Regions from separate parts of the Peribacillus sp. BM1 genome, predicted to be linked through region 2. Evidence: riboswitches for the same ligand, from Rfam matches in the RefSeq annotation. Region 2 holds a riboswitch; each other region holds the start of a gene.

The links. A riboswitch is a leader RNA that binds a small molecule or an ion and turns the genes downstream of it on or off. The one in region 2 is predicted to bind preQ1.
Region 1: it holds a riboswitch for preQ1, as region 2 does, so the genes downstream of both, AC1MGI_RS07245 (QueT transporter family protein) here and queF (preQ(1) synthase) in region 2, are expected to answer to the same signal.
Region 3: it holds a riboswitch for preQ1, as region 2 does, so the genes downstream of both, queC (7-cyano-7-deazaguanine synthase QueC) here and queF (preQ(1) synthase) in region 2, are expected to answer to the same signal.

What each region holds. Positions count from the first base shown of each region.
Region 1 is NZ_CM155259.1:1,484,410-1,492,720, reverse strand. It holds gene AC1MGI_RS07275 (Gfo/Idh/MocA family protein) at 1-781, opposite strand, end outside; gene AC1MGI_RS07270 (ThuA domain-containing protein) at 812-1,534, opposite strand; gene AC1MGI_RS07265 (carbohydrate ABC transporter permease) at 1,598-2,416, opposite strand; gene AC1MGI_RS07260 (carbohydrate ABC transporter permease) at 2,416-3,276, opposite strand; gene AC1MGI_RS07255 (ABC transporter substrate-binding protein) at 3,565-4,857, opposite strand; partial or broken gene AC1MGI_RS07250 (YbaK/EbsC family protein) at 5,164-5,463, opposite strand; PreQ1 riboswitch class I at 5,618-5,662, shown strand; gene AC1MGI_RS07245 (QueT transporter family protein) at 5,669-6,154, shown strand; gene AC1MGI_RS07240 (PAS domain S-box protein) at 6,337-7,983, shown strand.
Region 2 is NZ_CM155259.1:961,566-969,876, forward strand. It holds gene AC1MGI_RS04625 (ABC transporter ATP-binding protein) at 1-738, shown strand, start outside; gene AC1MGI_RS04630 (iron-hydroxamate ABC transporter substrate-binding protein) at 689-1,615, shown strand; gene AC1MGI_RS04635 (FecCD family ABC transporter permease) at 1,753-2,763, shown strand; gene AC1MGI_RS04640 (FecCD family ABC transporter permease) at 2,760-3,767, shown strand; gene queF (preQ(1) synthase) at 3,891-4,391, opposite strand; PreQ1 riboswitch class I at 4,519-4,565, opposite strand; gene AC1MGI_RS04650 (purine-cytosine permease family protein) at 5,097-6,497, shown strand; gene AC1MGI_RS04655 (LysR family transcriptional regulator) at 7,070-7,954, opposite strand; gene AC1MGI_RS04660 (coenzyme F420-0:L-glutamate ligase) at 8,074-8,311, shown strand, end outside.
Region 3 is NZ_CM155259.1:1,828,861-1,837,171, reverse strand. It holds gene mgrA (L-glyceraldehyde 3-phosphate reductase) at 213-1,205, shown strand; partial or broken gene AC1MGI_RS08815 (zinc-binding dehydrogenase) at 1,320-1,657, opposite strand; gene AC1MGI_RS08810 (tRNA-Val4) at 1,635-1,958, opposite strand; gene AC1MGI_RS08805 (VUT family protein) at 2,256-2,792, opposite strand; gene queE (7-carboxy-7-deazaguanine synthase QueE) at 2,812-3,540, opposite strand; gene queD (6-carboxytetrahydropterin synthase QueD) at 3,533-4,009, opposite strand; gene queC (7-cyano-7-deazaguanine synthase QueC) at 4,009-4,668, opposite strand; PreQ1 riboswitch class I at 4,722-4,765, opposite strand; gene AC1MGI_RS08785 (aldo/keto reductase) at 4,869-5,873, opposite strand; gene AC1MGI_RS08780 (NAD(P)H-binding protein) at 6,220-6,810, opposite strand; partial or broken gene AC1MGI_RS08775 (MerR family transcriptional regulator) at 6,916-7,304, opposite strand; gene AC1MGI_RS08770 (hypothetical protein) at 7,353-8,311, shown strand, end outside.

The DNA of each region.
Region 1 (8,311 bases), 520 kb from region 2:
CCTCTAGCCTTAATATGGCTTTTTCACCATAAATAATCGTCGAGTTATCTTCTTGTACATAAGCCCAACTTGCCGCTAGTGTCCCAATAATTCCGCTTTCTGTCTGCAAAATAAAGGTGGCATTATCGTCTACATCGCTATTTTCCTTCGCACTACTTTTAACAAATGCTGCTACTTCCACGAATTCTTCATCCAATAGATAGCGAAGCAAGTCTGTTTTATGAACCCCTAAATCACCCATTGCCCCGATAAATGCTTGATCTTTCTTAAAAAACCAGCTAGCTTTACCATCAGCACTCCATGACTCTGGACCTGCATGACCAAATGCTGAACGAAAGCTATAGACTTTCCCTATTTCTCCGCTTGCGATGATCTCCCTCGCTATTTGATGGGAATCTACAAAACGCTGATTATGGGCGATCATTAATTTCTTACCGGCTTTGGTTGCTGCAGCAATCATCTTCTCTGCTTCTTCACGTGATGTCGCCATCGGTTTTTCACAAAGAACATGCTTCCCAGCTTCTAAAGCAGCAATGGTCATTGGAGCATGAAGATAGTTTGGGGTACAAATACTAACAGCATCAATACTAGGATTATTCAGTAGCTCAATAAAATCAGTATATGCCTTTGCTTCATATATTTCCGCTAACTCTTGAGCCCGTTCCTCTACAATGTCGCAAACTGCTATGATTTCTACAGAATTATTCAGTTTATATTCTGGTAGGTGGCGGTTCTTTGCAATACTGCCACAACCGATTACACCAATTTTTAATAGACTCATCATTCTCTCTCCCTTTCAATTTGTCTTCTCTTATTTTTTCCCAGATATGGATTCCAACGCTTGTGCATTTCCGTAAACAGGACGAGCGCGTTCTACCGGCTTAACCCACTCAACAGCATTCGTAATCACTCGCTGAATATCAGGGTGATGATAGGTAGGATATGTTTCATGACCAGGTCGGAAGTAAAAAATCTTCCCGTTTCCACGACGGTATGTACATCCACTTCGGAATACTTCTCCACCTTCGAACCAGCTCATAAACAGCAGTTCATCTGGTGCCGGAATATCGAAATGCTCCCCATACATCTCTTCTTTTTCAAGCTCAATATACTCTCCAATACCTTGTGTAATTGGGTGGCTTGGATCAAGGACCCATAAACGTTCCTTCTCATCCGCCACACGCCATTTTAAATCGCAAGAGGTCCCCATAAGTTTTTTAAACACTTTCGAAAAATGGCCAGAATGTAGTACGATTAACCCCATTCCATTAAGAACACGCTCGTACACCTTTTCTACGACTTCATTAGATACCTCGTCATGCGCTGTATGTCCCCACCAAATTAAAACATCCGTTTCCAAAAGAACATGATCCGGTAATCCATGCTCCTCTTCATCAAGCGTTGCGGTCGTAACATCTCGAGTCTCACTCTTCAAAAAAGACGCAATAGCTTGATGAATCCCCTCAGGATACATGTCAGCCACGATCGGGTTGCTTTTTTCGTGACGATATTCGTTCCAAACAACTACCTTCATTTTCATCTACTCCTTCGTCCTGTCTAACTTTTTTCTTGATTAAAGATAAAAAGGAAACTCCTATTATTTCACCGCTCCATCTGCAATTCCTTTAATGATTTGTTTTTGGGCAAAGAAATACCCAATGATAACAGGCAAAATGGAAATCGATAATCCGGCCAGCGCAAGATGCCATTGTTTCGTATATTGCCCAAAGAAGAAGAATAATTGAAGCGGAATGGTTTCCGTCCCATTTCCTCCAATGACTAGGGATGGTAATAGATAATCATTCCAAATCCAAATTACATTTAATACTCCGACCGTTACCGACATCGGTTTTAATAGTGGAAAAATAATGTACCAAAAAGTTTGAAATTTATTACAACCATCAATTTTTGCTGCATCATCTAACGATTCCGGAATCCCTTTTAATGCCCCGTGATAAAGGAATATGGATAGACTCGCTCCAAATCCTAAATACATGAAAATCAAACTGCTACGGTTCAGCATATCAAGTTGACCAAACTGTGATACGAGCGGAATCATAACCGCTTGGAAAGGAATCAGCATAGCAGCTACAAACATAAAGAAAATCACCGTGCTAAGCTTGCTCTTATTCCTTGATAATGCATACGCTGCCATCGCTGAACAAATAATAATAATTAATGTGCTGACAGTCGTAATGAACAATGAATTACCAAAAGCTTTAATAAAGCCAAGTTGTACAAACGCTTGCACAAAGTTGTCCCATGTCCATTCTTCAGGTAGCCCAAGCGTATCTGCGAAGATATCACGTTTTGTTTTGAATGCATTGACCACCATTAAGTAAAATGGCACAAGCCACATAATTGCTAAAAGGATTCCGATAATTTCCAGAAGGAGGAGTCTGCGGTTTTTGAACATTATAATTCAACCTCCTTTTTCTTGTTGTAGTACACTTGCAGTAAGGAAATGGCCGCGACTGTGACAAAGAAGATCATCGCTTTAGATTGTGCATACGCCATTGAATTTTCTGTAAAGGCCGTTTTTACAATATCCATCGCAACCATTTGCGTTGAATTGAATGGCCCACCGTTTGTTAGTGACAAGTTTTGGTCATACATTTTAAACGAATTTGACAATGTAAGAAATAAGCTAACCGTGAATGCCGGCGCAATCATAGGAACTGTAATGTTTCGGAAGCGCTGGAATCTATTCGCTCCATCAATTTGCGACGCCTCAATCAATTCTTCTGGTACCGATTGCAGATAAGCAATATAAATAATCATGACATATCCCGCCATTTGCCAGGATGTCAAAATGACCAGACCCCAAAAACCAGTTTCCGTTGTTGAAAGCCATCCTTGCAAACCCTCAATCCCAATCGACTCGCCTATCGAAGCAAATGCCTTTGTAAAAATGAACTGCCAGATGAATCCTAAAATCAAGCCGCCAATTAAGTTTGGCATAAAGAATACCGTACGCAGAAAACTACTCGTCTTAATATGCTGAGTCACAATTAATGCAAGCCCTAACCCAATAATGTTGATGACTATAATGGCCGCAATAGAAAATTTAATGGTAAACCAGAATGCATCCCCAAACTCTTTATCGTGAAATAATTTGATATAGTTGTCTAATCCAACGAACTTTGAAATACGGAGACCGTCCCAATTCGTAAATGAATAGTATAGACCGGTTAGTAATGGGTAAATCACGACGATAACGATGGCGACGAGCACGGGAGCTAAAAATAGCCAAAATGATAAATCTCGATTTTTCATTTGAAACGCCTCCTTTTTGAAAAGCGTAAGCCGAGACACGCAGAAGTTTTCCTTTCATTCTTTGGGTCCGGGCTACTTGTGACCTCGAGAAGCTAGGCTGCTTACGCTAGATATAAAAGCTGATAACAATACATATATTAGTGTGTGTTTAAAAAGGTGGAGCAGCCCATCCGCATTTAATTACTTGGTCGAATGTCCGCTCCACCACTGAATTGTTTGCCAAATTACTCGAATACCCACTTTGGTAAAGCTTCACTTTTTCCTGTTAGGATTTAGCAAACCGCTTAATCATTTACCGCTTCGAATATCTTCCCAGGCTTTAATATTCTTTTGAACCAATTCATCCCACGTCATTTCTCCCAATACGTAAGCTTGTACGCTTGCTCCGAATTGGTCCTCATTCCAACCAACCGGTGAACCTTGAAATGTCCAGCCAATTGTCTTTCCTTCTGCAGAATACTCATAGATTTCTTTTGATAACGGATCTGCGATTTTCGAAGAATCATATCCTTCATAAGCAGGAATAAATTTAAAGTCTTTTAACACTGCTTGTTTACCAGTATCAGAAGTGTACATCCAATCTAGGAATTTCTTTGCTTCTTCTGCTACTGCGTCATCTACCTTATTGTTAACCGCCCAATAATTCGGTACGCCGACCGGCATTTTTGCTTCACCATTTACAGGAATTGGAATGATACCAATATTCTTTTCTGCTAGCTCTGGATCCATGTCTAAGACGGTGTTATACACCCAGTTACCTTGCTGAATGATGGCTACTTGTTCAAGTGAGAAAAGTTCCTCCACTTGTTGGGAATAATCAAGGCTTGTTGTCGGCTGTACAGAAAACTCATTTTGTAGATCGATCATTTGCTTCAACTGATCACCTTTTGTAAAAGCAACGGTTGGAGATTCATAGGCAGTCATTACGTTTCCACCAAATTCGGAAGCTAAGAAAACGTTGGAAAGGTGGTTACCTGTTACCCATTTTTCCTTAACAGGGAAAGCGAATACCGCTTTGATTTTCAAATCTTTCTTTTTAGCATCCAATTTTTCAACCGCTTCGTTCAACGCTTCATAAGAGGTAAGCTCTTTTGCGTTAATGCCAGCTTCTTTAAAAATACGTTTGTTATAAATAAATCCGTACCCCTCTTGGTTAAATGGTAAGCCAAGTACTTTACCATCTAAAGTTACTCCATCAAGTGTCCCATCCAAAGCTGCTTTTGCTGCCTTTGTGTCGCTTAAATCTGTCAAGCGATCGCCAAATTGTTCAACATCCGTTGGCCCTCCGACATTGAATATGGCCGGCTCTTCTTTAGAAGTAAACTTCGTAATTAAAGATTGCTTATAATCATTTCCGCCCCCTACTGTAGAGATCTTAATCTTCACATCAGGGTTCTCTTCTTCATAAGCCTTCGCCAATTCTTCAAATTGATTCTTGAATTCTACTTTAAATTGGAAAACGTCTAATGTAATCTGATCCCCAGAGGCTTTATCGGATGAAGAGCACCCTGCTAAGAATAACGATGACGCTAATACTGCTGAGGCAATGCCTGTTACCTTCTTCAATTTCAATGAACCCATCCCCTTTTTCATGTATTTCTCACAAAAACAACCAGTGAAACCGTTTGCACAAATGAATAAATAAGTAGATTCGTTTCTCTTAAACGTCCCCCTATCAATCTATCTATTCAAATTGCAGTTTATTCTCCACCATTCTACACTGTATTTTCTGAAAATAAAAGCGTTTTCATTGTAAATTTATATATTTTTCCCCATTCAATGACGAAAAATAGCGAAATGGCTTATTCTTATGTAGCTTTTCTCTCTTTGGAAGAAGGCAGAACTATTCTTGAACAGGTCCCCATTTCGATATAAATAAAAGAGGATGCCGATTTCGTGACCGGTTTGCAAAAAAACTTCTTCTGGTGGAAGCATTCTTGCTTTAAACCCAAATAGATTCTTGAATTTTTTATTATCAATCTTTGCATCACCTGCCGCTACAATTAATAGTGCATTGTCTCCTTCTCCTCAAAACAATATCGTTTTAGCGATACGTGCGGGAATAACTTGAATCGTTGCCGCTGCCTCATCCACTGTTGCGCTTGATGTTTCGAATTCCATCACATCATCCTTGCGATCATACTTTTTAAAATGGGCTCTTACCTTTTCATTGCCAACCAAACTCATCCTCTCAGCTTCAAATTTATTTAAAGGATACACACCTTACAACAGTAAGGCAACTCGAATGACTGATATGCTATCCCTATCCTTTACTTCCGAATATCCCCATTGACGCATCCTACCCAACTAATGTACTATTGATAGTCGAGTGCAAAACTTAGATTACGTGGTTCGCAACCATCCCACGAAAAAAAACTAGGGAGAGATATGTATGAAAACTAAAACGCTAGTCGTTAATGCGATTTTAGCTGCTTTGTATATTGCAGTGTCATTTTTGATTCAACCATTTGGATTTACTAATATTCAATTTCGAGTATCAGAAATGTTTAATCATTTAATCGTATTCAATAAGAAGTATTTTTATGGAATTGTAATGGGAGTCTTTTTAACGAATCTACTATTTTCACCGATGGTGCCGTATGATTTAGTTTTTGGAGTCGGTCAATCTGTGCTTTCGTTATTGATTACCATCTTTGCTGGACGATATATCAAAAACAAACTGGCGTTAATGATGGTGAATACACTTGTGTTTACGTTCACAATGTTTATGATTGCTCTTGAGCTGAATCTCGCATTAAACTTCCCATTCCTATTCACATGGTTCACAACAGCTGTAGGTGAATTTGCTGTCATGTTAGTTGGAATTCCAGTAATTTATGCGATTCATAAACGTATAAATTTTAATAAGCTGTTATAATTTCAAAAGGATTGCCAAAGCAACTTGGCGGTCCTTTTACTTTTTCCCTCTCCAGTTAGCCTTCACCAAATAAAATCCCCCTTCACTTTTCTTGCGTTTCTCCCATATCAATTGCTCCATATGTTAAAATTTAATATGAGGCTTTTCATCCTAAACTTTGCATCAAACAAAGGAGAGCTCCCATGTCAAAATTAATTATATGCATATACATTTTCTGTGGCTTATCCATTCTATTTTTGACAGAATGGTATCTTACTATTACAAATGTCCCCTATCAAAAATTGCTTATGGTTCATAGATTCGAAGGGATTATCTTTATTGTTATTACTGCAGCTATCCTCTATTTTTTTCTAAAAAAGAGAAAAGGCTATACGTTATTAAAAGAGGAACAAGAACGCCTGCAAACTTTGATCCATTCAATGGCTGATTTTGTTAATTTCAAAGATGGACAAGGACGTTGGACTGAGGCCAATAAGTTTGGACTTGAATTATTTCAGCTAGAGCATGTAGATTATAAAGGAAAAAAAGATAGTGAATTAGCTCAATACACTGATTTTTATAAAGATGCATTAGAGTATTGTGAGATTTCAGATGAGGAAACGTGGGTAAACCGGAAAGTTACTCGGTGTGAAGAAATCATCCCAATGCCAGATGGGAATCACAAAACATTTGATACGATAAAAGTTCCTCTTTTTCATGAAGATGGATCACGAAAAGCATTTGTTGTCATCGGAAGGGATATAACGGAACGGGTTAAAGCTGAACAGCATTTATTGCAAAGTCAGCAGCAATATAAATCGCTCTTCGATTATAATCCTGACCCTGTGCTTATGATGGATATAGATGGAGTAATTACGAATATCAATCCGCGCTTTCAAAGTGTAACTTACTGGAGTTCTGACGATATCATCGGTGTTCCAATCATGGATGTATTAGCAAACTCAAATGAAAAAGAGAAATTGCACCAATCATTGGCTGAAGTCATTGAGAATAAAACAGGGATTACACATGGAGACATTTGCATTCTTACAAAACACAAAGAGACCGTGTTACTTTCTTTTACACTCGTTCCAATGCTAATAAATGACCAAATTATCGGTGTCATCGGCTATGCGCAGGATGTAACGCTTATACGTGAAACCGAAGAAATCCTGAGAAAAACTGAAAAATTATCGGTCGTTGGGGAGTTGGCAGCTAGTGTCGCTCACGAAGTCAGAAATCCACTTACTTCTTTAATTGGCTTCGTACAACTGTTAAAATCCAATGAATTAGAATATCAGCATTACTACTCCATTATGTTAAGTGAGTTAGATCGAATTAACTTGATTGTTAGCGAATTGCTCGTCCTTGCCAAACCTCAGGACATGAAGTTTAGTGAGCATAACATCGTGATACTGATGAATGATGTCGTGACATTACTAAAACCTGAAGCGAACTTGAACGGAACTTCCATTTCAATAAAAGGAAACGAGTCCATCCCAATAATACGATGTGAAGCAAACCAATTAAAGCAAGTATTCATCAATATTATTAAGAACTCGATTGAGGCGTCAGCAACATCGGTTTCAATCGAGTTTTCTATGGCCCGTGATCAAGTGACTGTTAATGTCAAGGATAATGGTCAAGGTATAGAAGAGGAACGAATCAAGCATCTTGGGGAACCGTTTTATTCATCGAAGGAAAAAGGTACGGGTCTCGGACTCACTGTTAGTTCACGGATCATTGAAACGCACCGTGGGAATATCACCTTTGAAAGTACGCTTGGAAAAGGTACTGAAGTGCATTTGCGTTTACCAATTAATTATCATTCACAACAGAGTATTGGATAATTAGCCAATGCTCTGTTGCCAGAATAAACATGCGTTTCGTGATATGAGCTTCCTACATATATTTTTTTCACTTCTAACAGATCGTTTTCATATCAATGTCCTCTTTACATTTTTGTCGAAATTTCTGATTATTTCTCGGGGAATACTTACAATAATTGCACTTTTTAATTCTCTCTTTTCCATACTAGGTAAGGAATTCAGGATCCTTTAATTAATCGATTAATTAGATTCCTTTTTGTTAGCACTTGTCATAATATAATTCATACAAAACGAATATGGCGTTAAAACGCCACCATTTACCACAGGTTGCACGCTACACCACCTAATC
Region 2 (8,311 bases):
TCCAATGGCTGTGGAAAATCAACACTATTAAAAGCTATCACTCGAATTATTCCACATCAATCTGGAGCAGTCGTGTTAGATGGAGGAAATATCTCAAAAGAGAGCACGAAAATACTTGCAAAAAAAATGGCGATTCTGCCGCAAACACCAGAGAGTGCAAGCGGATTAGCAGTTGGAGAACTAGTATCGTATGGCCGCTTTCCTTATCAAAAGGGCTTCGGTCGCTTGTCGAAAAAAGATTATGAAGTCATTGACTGGGCACTTGAAGTCACAGGAACGAAGGAGTTTAAATACCGTTCGGTAGATGCACTTTCAGGCGGTCAACGTCAACGTGTTTGGATTGCTATGGCTCTTGCTCAAGAAACCGAAATGATTTTTCTAGATGAACCTACAACTTATTTAGATATGGCGCATCAGTTAGAAGTTTTGGAACTTTTGCAAACACTAAATAAAGAACAGAAGCGTACAATTGTTATGGTCCTTCATGACTTAAACCAAGCTGCCAGATTTGCTGACTATATTATCGCATTGAAAGATGGTGAAATCGTTAAAGCAGGAAGTTGTGAAGAAATTATTACCCAAGATGTATTAAGAAAAGTATTTCAAATCGATGCTGAAATTGGCAGAGATCCAAGAACAAATAAACCAATGTGTTTAACTTATAATTTATTAAAAGGAGATTCATATCATGAAGAAACTATTCTTTCCGATTACCCTACTACTATTGCTAGTTATTAGTGCATGTAGTAATAACACAACACAAGATGAGAGTAAAAAGGATGCAAATCAAGAAAAAAATCCAGAAACCATTACATACGAATCTGAAGATGGGCCGATTGAGGTTCCTGCTGATCCACAGCGTGTAGTTGTGCTTTCCAGCTTCGCTGGGAATGTAATGTCATTAGGAGTTAACCTTGTAGGTGTCGATGACTGGTCTAAGATGAATCCAAATTTTGAAGAAAAACTTAAAGGCGTTGAAGCAGTAACAGATGAGAGCTTAGAAAAACTAATTGAATTAAAGCCCGATTTAATTATCGGTTTAGACAATGTTAAAAATATTGATAAGTTAAAAGATATTGCTCCAACTGTAGTATATACATACGGTAAAGTAGATTATTTAACACAGCATATTGAAATAGGCAAACTGTTAAATAAGGAAAAAGAGGCACAAGCTTGGGTTGATGATTTTAAACAACGTGCACAAGCTACCGGTGAAGAAATTAAAGCCAAAATTGGTGAAGACGCAACTGTTTCTGTCATTGAAAACTGGGATAAACAGCTATATGTTTACGGCGATAATTGGGGTCGTGGAACGGAAATTTTATATCAAGAGATGAAATTAAACATGCCAGAAAAAGTTAAGGAAGCAGCCTTAAAAGATGGTTGGTATGCATTATCGTTAGAAGTACTTCCTGAATTTGCTGGTGATTATGTAATCTTCAGTAAAGATTCAGATACAGACAATTCATTCCTAGAAACAGATACGTACAAGAACATTCCAGCTGTTAAAAACAATCATGTGTTTGAGGCAAATGCTAAAGAATTCTACTTTAATGACCCACTAACTTTAGAATTACAATTAGACTTCTTTAAAAAATCATTTCTAGGTAACTAAATTTTAGACAGAGGATATCCCATAAAAAAAGGGTTAAACCCTATTATTGGGGCATCCTCTTTCATTTTCCTGCATTAACGGGCAGTAAGCCCCCATTGATTGGAGTTTCACTTTATAAAAGGAAAGATGAGTGACTAATGAAGAAGGATAAACAGCGATCCATTCAACTATTATTTAAATTTTTAACTGCCTTATGTTTATTTGTTAGTATGTTTATCGTATCCATCGTATTTGGAGCTGCCGATACTACTATGAAAGATGTTTGGTTCACACTTACATCTAATACCACTAGCAGTGCTATTTCGATTATCCGAGAAATTCGTTTACCGCGGGAAGTTGGAGCCGTTTTTGTTGGAGCAGCATTAGCCGTCTCTGGCGCTATTATGCAAGGAATTACAAGAAATCCACTTGCTGATCCAGGTTTACTTGGTCTATCAGCAGGAGCGAATACAGCTTTAGCGATCACCATTGCCTTTATTCCTTCTGTCAATTACTTCGGTATAATGGTTGCTTGTTTTATGGGAGCAGCTGTAGGTTCCTTCTTGGTTTTTGGGATTTCCACCATGAAAAAAGGCGGCTTTTCTCCACTCCGAATTGTTTTAGCTGGGTCTGCCATTTCCGCCTTTCTATATGCAATTGGCGATGGGATTAGTATTTATTTTAAAGTGGCAAAAAACGTTTCCATGTGGACGTCTGGAGGACTGATCGGAACAACTTGGGGGCAACTTCAAGTTATTATTCCTGTCATTTTAATCGGTATTCTTATTTCCATTGTTCTCTCAAGACAGTTGACGATTCTTAGTTTAAATGAAGAAGTCGCTGTTGGGTTAGGTCAAAAAACAACACAAATAAAAGTTATTCTTTTTATTGTCATTATTCTTCTTGCTGGTGCTTCTGTTGCGCTAGTTGGAAATATGGCCTTTATCGGCTTAATGATCCCACATATTGCTCGGGCAATAATTGGCACAGATTATCGCTATATTATCCCCATGTCAGCCATTCTAGGAGCTTCTTTTATGCTTCTGGCTGATACACTTGGACGAACTTTGTATTCTCCTTATGAAACACCTGTATTTGCCATCGTTTCAATAATAGGTTTACCTTTCTTCCTATTTATCGTTCATAAAGGGGGCAAGGCTTTCTCATGATTCAGCCAGCGTTAGTCAAAAAACAAAGAATAATTTTATGCATTTTCCTATTATTGATTTTAATAACGACCATAATAGGAATGGGGTTAGGCTACGCCTCTCTTTCCTATGATCGCCTTATTCCAACCATAATAGGTCAAGGCACATTTAAAGAGGAATTTGTTCTATTTTCTATTCGGCTCCCTCGAATTTTTATTACATTATTAGCAGGTATGGCACTTGCTTTATCTGGTGCTATTTTACAAGGAGTCACTCGAAATGATTTAGCTGACCCCGGCATTATAGGAATTAACTCTGGAGCAGGTTTGGCAATCACGATTTATTTTTTATTTTTTTCAATAGATGTTGGTTCATTTGTGTATATGCTACCATTAGTCGGGTTTGCTGGTGCATTACTAACAGCCTTCTTCCTATACATCTTGTCATATAATCGCAAGGTAGGTTTGCAACCAACGAGGTTCGTATTAGTCGGAGTTGGTTTATCCATGGCTCTTTCCGGAGCAATGATTGTACTTATATCAGCTTCAGAACGAGAAAAAGTCGATTTTATTACGAAATGGTTAGCCGGAAATATTTGGGGAACGGATTGGCCTTTCATTTTGGCTATGCTTCCGTGGTTAGTCATTCTCATTCCATTTACTTTATACAAAGCAAATCGTTTGAATATCCTTGGATTAAGTGAGCCAGTGGCAATCGGTGTTGGTGTTTCTATCGAAAAAGAACGTATCGTATTGCTTTTAACAGCCGTTGCTTTAGCTGCTTCTGCCGTTTCTGTTACAGGTGGAATTGCTTTTATTGGCCTTATGGCTCCACATATTGCCAAAGCATTAGTCGGCCCACGAAATCAATTATTTATCCCAGTTTCTATTCTCATGGGCGGTTGGTTATTATTACTCGCTGATACTATCGGTCGTAATATAGTCGACCCTGATGGTATTCCTGCAGGTATCATGGTCTCGTTAATCGGCGCTCCTTATTTTATGTATTTACTATTAAAAAAATAAAAAAAACGGAAATTCTACTAGTAGAATTTCCGTTTTTCCATTATTATTTTAAAAACTATAGATTCACAAGAGGTCTATGATTTTGAAATGAAACTTCTGTATCCTCTTGTCTTGTTTCTTCACTTAACGATTGTCGACTTTTTCAGGATAAAGATCATGATTCATCAAACGGAAGTTCGCCATCTCTTCGTACTTGGTACCTGGTTTCCCATAATTGCACCATGGATCGATGGAAATTCCACCACGTGGTGTAAATTTCCCCCAAACTTCAATATACCTTGGGTCAAGTAATTTTATTAGATCGTTCATAATAATGTTAACGCAATCTTCATGGAAATCACCATGATTACGAAAACTAAAAAGATATAATTTTAGCGATTTACTCTCGACAATTTTTTGATCTGGAACGTAAGAAATATACATCGTTGCAAAATCAGGCTGGTGTGTCAGTGGGCATAAACTAGTAAACTCCGGACAATTAAATTTCACGAAGTAATCACGATTCGAATGAAGATTATCTACTGCCTCTAATACCTCCGGGGCATAATCAAATGAATATTGTGTATGTTGATTACCTAATAATGTCAAATCCTTTAAACCTTCTTCATTGCTTCGGCCAGACATAAAAAAATCCCCCTTGTAAATGGTTTCCCGACACTGTTTTAAAAGAGAGCTTCGCTAATCATTCTATTGCAACTAAAAGGATAAAACATAAAAAACCATGCCCAGTATGGACATGGTAAATTCCCATGTATCCATAGTTTTTTATAGAGGGTATCAGCTATGAACCTCTCCCGCTTACGTACGGGAATTCTCTTTCATATCATAAAGAACACTTGGCAAAACGTCAATTGAAACTTTATCGCAGATTAACGGGCAGTAAAACCCCCACCTCAAGATTATGAGTCGGAACGAGAAAACCTAGGTGAGGATAACTGCCCGTAAAGGCCCAATTAGTTGAACTTTATATCGTTTTATTATAGAAGGCGGGTGTACAACATAGTTAATATGCTCAAAGAAAGTTTCTGGAAATTCATAACACACGTTTCTACAAAAGTGCAAATGCTATTTTCAATTCTAATGAGTCTGAAGATAGCATCAATATTCCATCGATTATGTAGTATATGCTACAAATCCTATGATATAAGGAGGAATTGGTAGATGTAGCGGACTTTTAGTAGTCTAAACACCAAGCAACCGCAATAATGACGTTTGATAATTTCCTAGTTATATTGATATATTGAATATAGAATGTAGCGAGATGATGAATCTGTGCATAGCAGCCAGAAACTAATTTGTGAAATAATACACAAAAAGGAGTGGATACGTATGAGATCTGTCAATGTAACAGATCACAAAGTGAAAGAAGAAATGAAAGATGATTATTCATTAGATAGAGTGCCACGGCAACAAAGGAATATGGGTTGGTTAAGTATTACAAATATTACCTTTGGTATAGCAACAGCCATTTTTTATTTTCAAATGGGAAGCGTTATGGCGCTTAAATTCGGAGCCATTAATGCCATTATATCCTCCATATATGCGATAATCGTAGCCGGTATACTCGGAACATTCATTGCTTATCTTTCAGCAAAATCCGGTATGAACGTCAATTTATTATCCAGAGGGGGCGGATTTGGCTATATAGGCGCATCATTAACCTCGTTCATTTATGCAACAAACTTCATTATGTATTGTGCGTTTGAAGGCTTGATTTTAGTTTCAGCCATTCATACCTTCTTCCCGGTCATTCCACAATGGGTGCTAATCGTTCTCTTCGGAACAATCGTTATCCCTTTGAATTGGTTTGGTATAAAACAATTGGATAAATTACAAAAGTGGTCTTTACCTATTTTTGCTGTTTTTTTGGTAACCGCAATCATTGTATCCATTTACACACCGTCAGTATATGAAGGGAGTTTTTGGACATATATGCCGGATGGCGTTCAAGTCGGGGGTAAAGCTTTATTGCTTTGTATCGGCATGCACCACGGGATCATGGGTTTGACGGCCCTTCTTGCTTCGGACTATGCCCGTTTCCTTAAACCAAAAGATATCAAAGTAGGATCGGTTGCGATTGGATTTATTCCACAGATTTTCTGTTTTGGTGTCATGGGTGGTCTTGGCATATGGTTTGGTGTTCGTCTGGGCGAACCAAATCCAGGGGTTTACATCGTACTGCTTCTTGGTATTGGAGGAGCATTATTCACCATGCTAACCCAATTGAGAATTAATGTGACAAATATATATAGCAGTTCCTTATCATTGTCTAACTTCTTCGAAAACATCTTTAAATTTACACCTGGCAGACGATTCTGGGTTATTGTATCAGGTATATCCGCGATCATTTTAATGCTATTTGACATAGTGGATCATTTGGATACAGCTATGACATTCCAGGGAGTCTTTTTATTGGCTTGGGCTGCCATATTAGTCACTGACGCCATGGTTGTGAAAAAATTACTGAAAATTGGACCTGGTTATTATGAGGCACGGCAGAGGTATTTATATAAATGGAATCCCGTTGGAGTCGTATCTTTACTAATTGCAAGCGGCCTAGGGACAATAGCAGCATCAGGATATATGGGAGCGTTCTTACAAAGTACTGCAGCCTTCTTTGCGGCGATTCTAGCAGCTATACTTACAGTCATTATAGCAATTTTCACAAAAGGAAAATACTATTATAAAAGCGAACCTAATGACATTCACAAGGAAGATCGTATTGCATAAAAATTTTTATTTAATTAGTAAGTTGAGTTTTACAGTCTCCTAATTTTTTATTCTTGTTCTCCCCGGTATCCCCCCTTCCGGATAGCCTTTTTATTGGGCACTTGATTTGTCTCTCGCTATTTTCTCTCTACGTTTTATCCAAGTTGAGACTTGGAATCGATTCAGGGGGGATATACAAGTAAAAAGGTGCTTAAAGTATGCAGGTTAAAAGAGAGGAATTATGTTGTCAGATTCCTCATTATGCTCAGCTAGCAATCTTTTTCAGGTTTACTCGTAAAGTCCTATCCTTTAAACCACCATTCAATTCTTTTGCATAAGAGTCAAAGGGAGTAGCCAAACTGACTAAGTCTGGCTACCCCCTTTTGGTATCTAAAAGTCCTCGAGGCTCCAACAATTAAATGGTTGAAATACTAATTTAGAGAAATACTCTTTATAGAGGTAGTTCAAAAAGTCCGGTAAAAAAGCTTGCGAATTGCTTCAAAGTTCTGTCTCTAAGGTCCTCACGTATTACTCCATGCGCTCCTCGAACTTCTCGGCTCTTTTTATCCTCCTTTTTGAACATGTACTTATACTTATTTATTTTCTATGATCTCAACAAATTTCGTTGAAGCTGGCGATAAGGGTACACTTTTCAAAAAACAGACACCGATATTTCTCTTCGGTATTTCCTCCATTAATTGAACTTCATACACTAATCCATTATTTAAATACTCTTGGGAAAATTCTTTTGTCACACATGCAATTCCTAAATTTATCTTAGCAAACTCCAATAATAAATCATGGGAGCCTAATTCAAATTCTGGCGAAATCTTAATACCTTTAGATATCATAAAATCCTCAACATACTTTCTGGAAACCGATTTCGGTTCGAGTAATATTAAGGGCAGCTTTACTACTTCATTAAGGCTTATTGGCTTAGATAAGCTATTCTTATATTTCTCCCCACAAACAAAAATATCGTGGACATCAATACATGGAATAAGTTCTAATGTAGAATCATCAAGGGGGAAATTACAAATTGCTATATCAACCTCTCCTGATTTTAAAATAGAACAAATCTCTAATGTTGTGCCATTAACAATCTTTAATTTAATATTAGGATATTGATTATGAAAGGCTTCTAAGTAAGGAAGTAAATAATACCTAGATATCGTATCACCTACACCTATCTTTAATTCTCCTGTCGTTAAATTTTTAAACTCTAAAATCTTTTCTTCCCCAACATCAATTAAATTAAGTGCCAAATGAACATATTCAAATAGAAGACTGCCCTCGTTTGTTAATGATACTCCCTTTGGGGTTCTATTAAATAGACGAATATCTAATTCTCTTTCTAACTGCATGATCGCTTGACTGACAGCTGGTTGTGTCATATAAAGGTCTTTTGCTGCCTTAGAAAAACTCTCACTTTTCCCTACCTTATAAAATACTTTATATAAATCTAATTTACTTACCATATAAGCACTCCTTATACCCACCATTCGATATATCCATTTTACTTATATCACTAAAACGATGTATAGTACAAGTAGGGACATACTATAAATTAACTTTGTGAGTTTAAGGAGCGATCATTTTGGAAAGAGTTGTAGGAACAGTTGTAAGAGGTCTTCGTTGTCCAATCATCAATCAAGGGGATAACATTGAAGAAATCGTTGTTGATAGTGTGTTAAAAGCTGCAGAAGTGGAAGGTTTCAACATTAATGATAAAGATATTGTTACATTAACAGAATCAATCGTAGCTCGTGCTCAAGGGAATTACGCGACGATTGATCATATCGCTAAAGATGTTAAAGCAAAATTCGCAGAAGATA
Region 3 (8,311 bases), 870 kb from region 2:
CGTATTACTGCATACGCGAAAAGTTCGAGGTATGAGCTCCTCGAACTTCTCGGCTCTTTTATCCTTCTTTTTGAACACGCACTATAGAGCATTCTGGTGCGGGAAATCTCAATTCCAGTAAATTAAAGCGATTTCAAAAAATAGTTTAAAAATATCGACAATTCGATGTGAAGCCGTATAATATGAAGTATCACTTCTTTAGGAGGATTACAATGGTTTATAAAGCGGAAGATACTCGATACGATGAAATGAAATACAGTAGAAGCGGGCGATCTGGCCTACAACTTCCAGCAATTTCACTTGGTTTATGGCATAATTTTGGTGGAGTAGATACATACGAAAATGGCCGCGCCATGCTAAGAAGAGCTTTTGATTTAGGGATCACCCATTTCGACTTAGCAAACAACTATGGTCCACCTGCTGGATCCGCCGAAGAAATGTTCGGGAAAATGTTAAAAACGGATTTTGCTCCTTATCGAGATGAAATGATCATTTCATCGAAAGCTGGTTATTATATGTGGCCAGGTCCATACGGTGAATGGGGATCAAAGAAGTATCTTGTCGCAAGTTTAGATCAGAGTTTAAAGCGGATGGGACTGGATTATGTCGATATTTTCTACTCACATCGTCCTGATCCAAACACGCCTTTAGAAGAAACGATGGGTGCGTTAGACTCAATCGTTCGCCAAGGGAAAGCTTTATATGTAGGCATTTCCAGTTATACTGCGGAACAAACAGAAGAGGCGATTAAAATTCTAAATCGGTTAGGCACTCCACTTGTCATTCACCAACCTAGCTATTCCATGTTGAACCGCTGGATTGAGGATGGCCTGCAAGATGTATTACAAGAAAATGGTGTTGGATCGATTGCATTCTGTCCTTTAGCACAAGGCCTTTTAACAAATAAATATCTAAATGGCATTCCGACTGATTCCAGAGCTGCTAAATCTACTGGTGCATTAGGAACAGATCAAGTGAGTGAAGAAGTTGTAAATCGTGTAATAAAATTAAATCAAGTGGCAGCTGAACGCGGTCAAAACCTGGCGCAAATGGCACTTGCTTGGGTACTAAGAGATGGAAAGGTTACTTCAGCTTTAATCGGCGCAAGTCGAGTAAGTCAAATTGAAGAAAATGTTGCAGCCTTAAATAATCTTTCATTTACTCAAGAAGAGCTTGATAGAATTGAAGACATCTTAAAAAGTTAATAATTGAAAGAACGGTAGTATGGTAGGCAAATGGTGCACTTTCTTTTGCCACAACAGGTTTATACCCAACTAAAAAGCCGGATTTCCCCTATTTGTGGAAATCCGGCTTTAGAATTATTCAGCTTTCACTAAGATTTTTACTTGATTTCTTTCTTTTAACAAGCCTTCAAAACCTTCATCAATCACTTCATCAAGTTTGTACGCTTTGTTACTGGTTTATCCGCTGGGAAGTATCCTTTGGCCATTAAACTAATAACAACTGGAAATACATCGTGGTATCCGATAATACCTGTTACAGTGCGTTCTTTCAAAACGATATTTTGTGGATGGATGGGAGCTTCTTTTTCAAAAATACTTACAATCATCGTTTCCCCATTAATTTTTGTTGAGTTGATGGCTTGTACTAAGACTGGCGGTACCCCTGTCACTTCATAAGTAACATTTATCTCGCCATATTAATAGTAATTCTTTAAATTGCTTGGTTTCTATCGTGTTTTCATAAGGTTCTTCAATCCTAAAAAGGTTTTCAACAATTGTCACATCTTTTTTTATGAGTATACTTGTTGCATTTAATTGAATTTCAAAATCCTCATATGTCCCTTTTAAAATCTTTTCGATATGTTCTATATATTCATCGACTTGTTCTTCTAACGCAATATTTTCAATAAAGTCTGAGAAAAGACTTATTTCTTCCTGCAAAACTATTCCTAAATCGCCAAATGGATCTTCCTTAAACTCATAAGAATATTTCATAAGCTTTGATCACCTTCTAGATTATTTTTTATATAATGGATATGCCGTTGTATGGATCCATCTTTATTTAAGTACCACGCCTGTTGATTATTTGTTTCTCCTTGACTATAAAAATAAATAGCCCAAATCTTGGTCACTTTACATATGACTAAAATTCGGGCTATTTTTTGAAGTTCAATAAAGATTAATCATTTCATCAAGGAATCACATACCAGCTAGAAAATACCGCCTCTTCTAACTCCTGATTTTTTATCTTTTCATGCCATATTAGCAGTATCATAGTTTCTTAGCAATTACTTAAGCTACCTCTACTCGGTTCCGCGAAATGATTACGCGATGGAGCACCATTGCGCCAAAGCTCTGTATAACCGTCTTTACAATGACCTGACCAAGAATCGCAAAAGGTACAGCTTCCCATGGTAGGAAATTGGCACCCAATGGGCTTAGGCCAATAATGACAAAGATAGCAGAGTCAAGGAAACCACCGACTAAACCGCTATAAAAAACTCGCCAAGCCATCGGCAGCTTCAATCTTGAGTAAATTTCTGTATCCGTTGTTTCCGAGATGACAAACGAAATGGCGGACGCAAGAACGATTAATAATGTGTCTCCCAATATATATGACACAATCGCCGACATTGCTAAAGCGATTCCGATTGCCAAATAGGTTTTCTTTCTGCCAAATGCATTTTGAACCAAATCTCTTAGGATAAAAGTTGCCCCGATAAACAGTGTTCCCATTGGCACAATAAACACACCGATCGATAACGGTGCAAAAGAAGCCGTCACAACGTTGGCTGTTACAATGGCAATTAAATATAGTAAAATTCTGATCATCGATACTCCTCTTCTCTTACACCCCTCGTTTATTCCCCCATACTAATGCATGGAGTTGAGGGAGTACTTTAACTTCTTTTAACTCTTCATCTTGTATCACTTGTTCGATTAACTCTTCGTATCTTTTCAGCAAATGAGTAATTAACGCTGCGTCATTTACAGTCTTCGTATCATCATTTCCCACCTGCATATAAAAAGGAATGCCAGGGTATCTTCTATGAATTTCCTTTGCATAGTCAAAATCAGCATCATTGAATACAACGACCTTTAAACTCACATTTCCTGAAAAATCGTCTGACATGAGCTTATTGAAGATCATATCAAGTGAGTCAAAGTTCGTTTTCATCCCTGAACTAGGTGGCTTCGGCGAGATCGTCAACTCATCGATTGAAAGCATCCAATCTTGCCACTTCGAGCCTTGCGTTTCCAGACAGGTCTTCATGTTTTCTTGCTTTAATAATTGGACAAATCCAGCAAGATTCTTCAACAGAGCGGGGTTTCCACCTGAAATGGTCACATGAGAAAATCCGTCTCCGCCAAGTTCTCTTAACTGCTGCAAAATTTCGTCAGGCTCCATTTGCTTAATGAGATGTTTACCGGATCCATCCCATGTAAATGACGAGTCACACCATGAGCAAGAATAATCACAGCCCGCCGTTCTGACAAACATCGTCTTTTGACCGATGACCATGCCTTCCCCTTGAATGGTTGGACCGAATATTTCCATCACAGGAATTTTACTCAACTTCCATCCACTCCCTTTTTGCCTCGGCATAGCTTGTCGGTGTTTCATAAAGACGGACAAATTCAACTCTTGCTCCATCATATTGTTCTTGTCTATTTTTTAATGCTTCCACCATTTTTTCATAAATCCAAACAACCATATTCTCAGCCGTTGTATTCATTAAAGGTAACGTCTCGTTTAAATATTTATGATCAAGAAAAATTTCAATCTCATTTTTCCAAATTTCTTTAATGTCACCAAAATCAATGAGCAAACCACGATCATCGATAAAACCACTAAGTCCAAAAATAACGCGATACGTATGGCCATGAAGGTTTTTACATTTTCCTTCATAGCAATGTAAATGATGAGCCGCATCAAAGGTAAATTCCTTACTAACAAGTACTCGTTTGGTATGATATTTTAATTGATCGGATTTAATATCTTCATTGATCTTTTGTAATTTATCTACAATACGAAATCCATACATCATTTCTGCCCCTTCTGACTCAAGTAGTCATCAAGACCTTTTTGACGCAATTTACATGCCGGACATTCCCCGCAACCATCTGCCATGATTCCGTTATAACAGGTTAATGTCTTATTGCGAACAAATTCCAAAGCACCTAACTCATCCGCCATGCCCCAGGCCTCCGCCTTATTCATCCACATAAGCGGTGTATGAATCACAAATGGCTGATCCATCGATAGATTCAGCGTGACATTTAACGACTTTATGAAAATATCTCGGCAGTCCGGATAGCCGCTAAAGTCTGTTTCACAAACACCGGTAATAATATGCTTTGCACCAACTTGGCTGGCAAGTACCCCAGCAAAGGATAAGAACAACAAATTTCTCCCCGGAACAAACGTAGAAGGAAGCTCTCCTTCTTCGCCCTCACTTACAGCAATGTCATCACGCGTTAACGCATTCGGCGCCAATTGATTGAGCAGCGACATATCCAGAATATGATGTTTAATGCCAAGTTCATCTGCAATCTGCTTGGCACAATCAATCTCTAACCGATGGCGCTGATTATAATCAAACGTAACTGCCTCGACTTCTTTAAACTGCTTCATCGCCCAGAATAAACAAGTCGTACTATCCTGACCACCACTAAAAACGACTACTGCCTTCTCTTGCTTCATTAAAAAAATCCCCTTTTCGACAGAAAAACAGCACTACTAAGAAAGCAGTGCTGTTTTCCTTAGTTTTTTAGAGAGGGTAGCTAGAAACCTCTACCGTAATTAAACGGATTTATATTTACATCAGTTCATTTTAGACTAAAATCAGTAGATCTTCAAACTAAAAATAAAAAATGCATATTTTGGTACATATTATTATCCCTTTATTTATTGAATTTTGGTTTTGGAAGAGCCCCTACTACTGGGTGGGGAATGTATAACTCTTCTAAATAATTCATCTCATCAGGAGTCAACTGAATATTAAGTGCAGCTACGGCACTTTCAAGATGACTTTCTTTTTGGGCACCGATGATTGGCGCAACAACTTGATCCTTGTTAAGAAGCCATGCTAACGCAATCTTATCACGAGTAACACCATGATTGTTTGCTACTTCAGCCAAACGTTCTACAATTCCTTGATCAGCTTTCATCATACTATCATATTTTGAATGTTGAACCATGTCTGTTTCAGAACGAAGAGTAGTTTCAGACCAATCACGAGTCAAACGACCTGAAGCGAGTGGGCCATATGGTGTAATCGCAATGTTTTCATCACGACAGAACGGAATCATTTCACGCTCTTCTTCACGGTAAATCATATTGTAGTGGTTTTGCATGGATACAAATTTAGTCCAGCCATTACGTTCTGCTACACGTTGCGCTTTTTGAAATTGCCAAGCGTACATAGCACTCGCACCAATGTAACGAGATTTTCCTGATTTAACGACATCATGAAGAGCTTCCATAGTTTCTTCAATTGGTGTGTCATAATCCCAGCGGTGAATAATGTATAAATCTACATAATCTGTTTCCAAGCGCTTTAAACTTTGATCGATTTCGCTCATAATTTCTTTACGAGATAATCCGCCACTATTAGGACGACCTGGACGCATTGTTTGGTGAACTTTTGTTGCAAGAACAATATCGTCACGTTTAGCATAGTCCTTCAATGCCCGTCCGAGAATTTTTTCACTTTCGCCCATTGAATAGATATTCGCAGTATCAAAGAAATTAATCTCTAAATCGAGAGCTTTTTTGATGACTGGACGACTACGTTCTTCATCTAAAACCCATTTGTGGGTCCATTTTTCAGTATCCCCGAACCCCATCGCTCCTAAGCAAATACGAGAAACATCCATACCAGTATTACCGAACTTTACATATTCCATAATATAGCCTCCTCTGTTTTATGTACCGTATACTTTAGAAAACACTCGCAAAAGAAGATTTAGCTTTTGGCTAATCTTCATAAAATGCTAGAAGAGTGGTCATTTCGATAATTTCATCTTTTGTAAGTCATTTTCTTTCCCTTTCGAGATGAGTTAGTAATTGTTAAAATACACCTGAAGTTATGAGCGCAGTTATGTAATCAAACTTCTGGAGTTAATTCTTCTTCCCACCTCATACTTGCCCGAATAAAACATCATAGTTTAATTTTGTACGCATTCCTCAAACCGGTCACGTCCAGCTATTACTTTTTCTTCCATAGTAGATCTCCCCTTTTATTGAGAAATACTAATAGAAGGACGGTTTTTCAAAATCTGTATTGGGTTCACTGACTCCTAAACTTTTGCCAATATATTTCGTATTATCAGCAAGTAAATCCATGATCAAACGCGCTACAGCCTGTCGTGTAACCTGTGCGCCAATAAATGGTTCCCCTTTTATAGTCAGTTCATAATCTTCGTTACCCTCTTGGTTATAAAGCCAAGTTAAACGAAGTAGTGTGTAATCTAGGTCAGAGTCTTCGACTACCTTCGCTGCAGATTTGTATAATGCTACGCTAGATCCGACCATTGCATCATTCCAGCGGCCAAATGCACCAGCGACTTCATCATAAATACCTAAGACTGTTGCACCAATCAGATGTTTTACACCAGCTTCATCCATTGCCGAAACAATAGATTGTGTTGCTTTTGCGTTACGCATATCATTTAAATAAACAACATCAACGCCAGACATTGCTTCGACTAGTTTTGCTTTATCATTGAAGTCACCATCAATAATTTCTACTCGTTTACTTGCGGCTTTTAAACGAGAATTGGCGTGTCTCGCATATAGAGTGATTTCTGCATCTATTTCATTGAGCAAGCGGTTAGTTAACATACGAGAAACTTGACCAGCTGCACCTAAAATCAAAATTTTCACTTATTTCCCACTCCGTTTCGCATATATGTAGAAACATCGAAAATAAATTTTTGTGTGCAACTTTCATTCATCAAATTCACGAAGTCCTTTTTCAGCTGGAACAACATGACTTTCATAGTTATCGATTTTATAATTCAAACGATTAAGTGCACTTTGCATCATATCAATACGTTTTTTTAGTTCGTCGCGTTCGTCACATAAAATTCCCACACGAGCTGGGATCGTAGTATCGTCACCATCTTTGAACAACCCAATGTATTCGATTAGTGCTTCAATGGATAACCCTGCTTCACGCATATGCCGAGAAAACTCAATCCAGCGGATATCTTCATCGTCAAAATCACGTGCACCATTCTTATTTCTTTTTACTGGTGGTATTAAGCCGATACGTTCGTAGTAACGAATCGTATCAGCAGACACACTAGTTTTTCACTTACTACTTTTATGTTCATGTAATAACGACTACTTTGTTATGTTCTATCATTTTATTTTCCTCCAGTATGGTTGGTGAATTAAATACAAATCAAGGTGATCAAGCTGCATGGCATGACCTACTTCAATCAAAATTTAGTCCTTGGGAAGAGTTTTATAGTCAAATATCCAGGTGGATTGAAACAATCAAAGAATTGGCTGTAAAGCATAGCTTAACTGAGATAACTGGAACTGGAGAAATTCCTATCTCCCAATTGGGCTCTGATATTACTCAACTGCATTCTCATTTTAAAAATGGGAAAGGATTAGGCATGCCTTTATTGCGTCCAAAAGCAGTCAAAGAGGCATGGTATATCGTCAAAGATGTACGAATTAATGGAAGAAAGTGTGATTCTTTAGAACCTATTCATTTATTGGAAGAAACTATAAAAACAGATCATACTCTACGAAAAATTGAGCAGATGATCCAGGAACAATTGAAGGTTGAACTGGATGCTGTTCAATCACGCTCTTTAAGAGTAGCAAGAATAAAAGACATCATAGAACCTTTCAAACTTCTTTTAGGTATTAAAGAAATTCTTAATCATATCCAAGCTGATTTTAATGACGTACCTCTTATTTTTGGAAAACCGCTCGACGCAAATCAAGTTACTGATCTTCTATCAGATTTAGAATTCGTCACCCTGAATGAAGAACTCGAAGATCTCAAAGGATGGTTCCAGCAGCTTACAGAGACGATTCAACAATCGGTCAATGCAAATGAAAAACACAATCTAGTCGATCAAATAATTGAAACAGTTATGATACGAGATGTAGAAAGTTATGCAACTACTAAAGATCAACTGATAGAACTTGATGAATACGGAAGAAAAAGTCGAAGATGCGAAGTGCTTTTACAGCGTTTAAAGGCTGTACTTCCTAACCTATACTCTGATCTACTTGAATCATTCGACGTTCATACATGGACAGAGAGATTTAACGATCTAGAAAAGGCTATAAACTCGGCGAAAGGAAATGCATGGCTGAT